DNA from 2 places in the Cellulosimicrobium sp. NPDC030954 genome. Region 2 is predicted to be linked to the other one. Evidence: predicted binding sites of a transcription regulator. Region 2 holds the regulator's gene; the other holds the start of a gene.

Region 1 (2,389 bases), on a different contig from region 2:
ATCGTCGCGAGCTCGGGGCGCCACTTGGTGAAGCGGGCGGGGAAGCAGCGCTCCAGCAGGTCGATCATCGCGGGGACCGCGGTCGACGCGCCCGGAGAGGCGCCGAGCAGGCCCGCGATGGAGCCGTCGCCCGCGGCGATGACCTCGGTGCCGAACTCCAGGACACCCTTGCCGTCCTCGTCCTTCTTGATCACCTGGACGCGCTGGCCCGCGGTGATCGTCTCCCAGTCCTTGGGGTGCGCCGTCGGCATGAAGGCCTGGAGGGCGGTGAACTTGGTCTCCGGGCTCGCCAGGAGCTGGCCCACCAGGTACTGGGTGAGGTCCATGTTCTTGAGCCCGGCGCCGAGCATCGAGCCGATGTTGTGCAGGCGCAGCGACGTGAGCAGGCCCAGGTACTTGCCCTTCTTGAGGAACTTGGGGCTGAACCCCGCGTACGGGCCGAACATCAGGTACGTCTTGCCGTCGACGACGCGCGTGTCCAGGTGCGGGACGGACATGGGCGGCGAGCCGACGTCTGCCTTGCCGTAGACCTTGGCCTGGTGCTGCGCGACGAACTCGGGGCTGTCGGTGCGCAGGAACTCGCCGCTGATGGGGAAGCCGCCGTAGCCCTTGGCCTCCGGGATGCCCGCGGCCTGGAGCAGCGGCAGGGCGCCGCCTCCGGCGCCGACGAACACGAACCGGGCCTCGACCGTGGAGCGGCGCTTCGGGGCGTTCCACGAACGGTCCTTGACCGTCAGGCGCCAGCGACCGTCCTTCGTCTTCTTGAGGTTCTTGACCTCGTGCTCGAGGTAGAGCTGCGTGCCCTGCGAGACGAGGTGGTCGACGAGCTGCTGCGTGAGGGCGCCAAAGTCGACGTCCGTGCCGCTCGTCGCGCGCGTCGCCGCGACCGGCTCGTCACCGTCGCGCTCGGCGACGAGGAGCGGGGCCCACTCGGCGATCACGGCGGGGTCGTCGCTGAACTCGAGCTCGCTGAACAGCGGGTGCTGGCGCAGCGTCTCGAACCGGCGGCGCAGGTAGTCGACGTTCTTCGCGCCGCGCACGAAGGTCATGTGCGGCGTGCGGGAGATGAAGCTCGCGGGCTGCGGGAGCGCGCCCGTCGTCAGCAGGTGGTGCCAGAACTCGCGCGACACCTCGAACTGCTCGTTGATCTTCACCGCCTTGGTGATGTCGATCGAGCCGTCCGCCTTCTCCGGCGTGTAGTTCAGCTCGCACAGGGCGGCATGGCCGGTCCCGGCGTTGTTCCACGGGTTCGACGACTCCTGCGCCACGGCGTCCAGACGCTCGTAGATGCGCACGGTCCAGGAGGGTTCCAGGACCTTGAGGAGGGCTCCCAGCGTGGCGCTCATGATGCCACCGCCGATGAGTGCTACGTCGATCTGGTCTGCGCTGCTTGCGGGGTTGCTCGCTCGACTCGACACGCTCCGATTCTACGCTTGTGAAAGAGTGCACTAAGTGTGCGTTCCATCACGGGCGTGCGTCACACTTTCCCGGGACGAACGTCCCGACCGGCACAGGCCGGACGTCTCACCCACACCCCGGGGCCCCGTCCGCCGAGGTAGAGCAAGGCCGCGGAGTGCTCAGAAGCGTCGACGGCTGAGCGGCGGGTTCGGCTCGTGCCCGAGACCAGACCACGCGCCGAACCGCACCGCGGGTCTACCGCGGCGGCGAGTACGGGGAGGGCCAGGGGCCGATGTCGGGGAGGGTGACCCGTTCGCCGGAGCGGAAGGCGAGGGGTTCGGCGTCGGGGGCGCGGCCCGCGAGCCAGGCGGCGACGTCGGTGAGGCGACCCCGGACGACGACACCGGCTCGCGCGTCGAACCCGGGGTCGCTCCCCACGGGAGTCTCCGAGTCGGGAGAGACCCCGGGTTCGGCGGCGAGGCGAAGGCCGCCCGGACCCACCCCGAGCGCGGTGGGCTCGCTCGCGACCTCGACCACGACGTCGTCCGTGAGGCGGACCCCGAGGAAGTCGAGGAGGTGGAGGCCGAGCGCGCGCGGCCAGGTGTCGAGGCCGATCCCGGCGTCGAGGTCCACGGCGTGGATGCGGGACTCGCGCCACCATGCGACGAGCGCGTCGGCGACGGTCCCGTCGCGGTAGGTCACGGGGGCGTCCCACCCGGACGACCCGGGAGCGGGCCACGCGGCGTCGAGGCGCTCGGCGAGCGACTCGAGCGCGGCGACGTGCTCGGCGACGGACCGGCGGGCACCCGCCTGGATGCCGGCCTCGCGGCCGGCGGCTCCGCCGTCGTACACCTCGACGAGCTCGTCGCGCGCGGCGCGCTCCGCCTGGCGGGCCATCGCCTCGCCGATCGCCGTGACGTGCGCGAGCACGTGGCTGCGCGACCAGCCGGGGAGGTCCGAGGAGCCGGCGAGGGCGTCGTCGTCGAGGGCG
Region 2 (2,389 bases):
GAGAGGACGGTGTCGTAGACCTCCTCGCCGATCGCGGTGACCTCCGCGACGGAGCGACCCGCGATGAGGGCGAGCGCGCGCGACCGGATGCGGTCGATCTGCTGCTTGTTCTCGCCGAACAGGAGGTAGCGCGCCTGGTGCACGGCGAAGCGCACGATGTCGAGCGTCGAGAAGAACTGCCGCTGGTACAGGGCGCGGGCGAGGTGGAACGACGACGCGCCGCGGATGATCGTGTTGTCCACGTCGAAGAACGCGGCGGTGCGGTGCGCGGGGGCCGATGGCGTGCGGCCGGCGTCGGGCGCGTCCTCGGGGGCGGTCGACCCGGGGGTCGGGACGGGGCCCGGACCGGAAGACGTCGCCATGTCCCCACTCTAGGGGGTCTCCCGCCCGGCCCGGGGCCGCGTCCTCGTACCCTGGGAGGCGTGAGCACCTCCGACGCGCCGACCCCTCCCGTCCTCCTCTACGGCCGCGCCGGGTGCCACCTGTGCGACGACGCGCGGGCCGTCGTCGAGGCGGTGTGCGCCGAGGCGGGGGTCGCGTGGGCGGAGGTGGACGTGGACGCGCCGGGCGCGGACCCGGCGCTGCGCGAGCAGTACGGCGAGTACGTGCCGGTCGTGACGGTCGGCGGCGTCCAGCAGGGGTTCTGGCGGGTGGACGCCCGCCGGCTCGCGCGCGCGGTGGGTCGGATTTCGACGGCGCGCGCGGACCTGGGATGATTCCTCCCGGTGGAGCGCGACCGTCGACGAGGACGGTCCCAGGACGACGGGGTGACGGGTGGCTGAGCAGGTAGTCGGTGAGGTGACGGCGCCGGGTATCCCGAGCGCGACGGTGGCGCGGCTCCCGTCCTACCTGCGGGCGCTGCGCGACCTGGTGGCGCGGGGCGTCGCGACGACGTCGTCGGTCGAGCTCGCCGAGCTCTCCGGCGTCGGTCCGGCGCAGCTCCGCAAGGACCTGTCGTTCCTGGGCTCGTTCGGCACGCGCGGCGTGGGCTACGACGTCGACTCGCTCGCGCAGTACATCACCGAGGCGCTGGGGCTCGTGGACGAGCACCGCATCGCGATCGTCGGGATCGGCAACCTGGGGCACGCGCTCGCGAACTACTCGGGGTACGAGCAGCGGGGCTTCCACGTCGCGGCGCTCCTCGACGCGTCGCCGGAGGTCGTGGGCACGCGGGCCGCGGGCCTCGTCGTCGAGCACGTCGACGCGCTGGAGGAGGTCGTGGCGCGGGAGAAGGTGTCGATCGTGGTCCTCGCGACGCCGGCGGCGCACGCGCAGTCCGTCGCGGACCGGGTCGTCGCGGCGGGCGTGCGGGAGATCCTCAACTTCGCGCCGCGCGCGCTCCAGGTGCCCGCGGACGTCGACGTGCGCGGCGTGGACGTCGGCAGCGAGCTGCAGATCCTCGCGTTCCACTCCCAGGCTCGCGCGCTCGCCGAGGCCCAGGACCGCTGAACGACGAGGGGCCGCGTGCTCGCGCACGCGGCCCCTCGGGGCGGCACCCCTGCCGGTGGGTGCAGTGCTCCGGGAAGGGTCCCGAGGAAGGGGGCCCCGGGAAGGGGGTCCCGGGAGTCGGTCGTCAGGCCTGCTTGATGGCCGAGACGTCGAGGGCGATCTTGATCTTGTCGCCCACGAGCACGCCGCCGGTCTCGAGCGCCGCGTTCCAGGTCAGGCCGAACTCCTTGCGGGAGATCTCCGTGGTCGCCTCGAACCCGGCGCGCGCGTTGCCGAACGGGTCGGTCGCGGTGCCCGCGAACTCGGTCTCGAGCTCGACCGGCTTGGTGACGCCGTTGATGGTCAGGTCGCCCGCCACGACGAAGTCGTCGCCGTCGCCGGAGATGCTGGTCGACGCGAAGGTCCACGTCGGCTTGTTCTCGGCGTCCCAGAAGTCCGCGCTGCGCAGGTGGTTGTCGCGGTTCGCGTCGCCCGTGCTCACGGACGCGGCGTCGAGCTCGGCGGTCACGGAGGTCGACTCGAGGTCGTCGCCCACGGTGATGGTGCCGGCCGTGATGGCGAGCGTGCCGCGCACCTTGGAGATGCCGGCGTGGCGGACCGTGAAGGCCGCCTGCGAGTGGGACGAGTCGAGGGCGTAGGTACCAGCGTTGAGCCCGGCGGGCAGCGGCGTGGCCATGGGTGCTCCTGAAGGGGTCGAGGGTCCCGGGGGACCGAACTTGGTTGAAGGTTCAACTTCGTACGAGCGTATCAACCGCAGGGGGTGATCCGTCTATTCCCGGTGAGGTGGAACAATGTTCGGCGAGGTTCCACCCCTGAACCCGCCCCCGTCCGCCAGCGCCCGAGGACCCATGACCAGTAACGACGTCGACCACCAGCTGACGACGACCGCCCGCGGGACCACCGCGGGCGCGAGCGAGGAGCCGCGCTGGCTCGACGCCGA

Evidence for each region. The regulator Rex, encoded in region 2, represses fermentation and respiration genes when NADH is low (regulators of the CRP and FNR family bind a similar motif). The targets are predictions, from matches to a motif close to CTTGTGAANNNNTTCACAAG.
Region 1: the regulator Rex is predicted to act here: its motif matches at 1,433-1,452, upstream of mqo (malate dehydrogenase (quinone)).

The regions. Positions count from the first base shown of each region.
Region 1 covers NZ_JBVIFN010000002.1:220,772-223,160, forward strand. Annotated here, with positions in the region: gene mqo (malate dehydrogenase (quinone)) at 1-1,418, opposite strand, end outside; gene ACZ402_RS06005 (maleylpyruvate isomerase family mycothiol-dependent enzyme) at 1,654-2,389, opposite strand, start outside.
Region 2 covers NZ_JBVIFN010000001.1:651,322-653,710, forward strand. Annotated here, with positions in the region: gene ACZ402_RS02655 (HAD family hydrolase) at 1-362, opposite strand, end outside; gene ACZ402_RS02660 (glutaredoxin family protein) at 423-716, shown strand; gene ACZ402_RS02665 (redox-sensing transcriptional repressor Rex) at 775-1,449, shown strand; gene ACZ402_RS02670 (YceI family protein) at 1,574-2,125, opposite strand; gene ACZ402_RS02675 (MarR family winged helix-turn-helix transcriptional regulator) at 2,298-2,389, shown strand, end outside.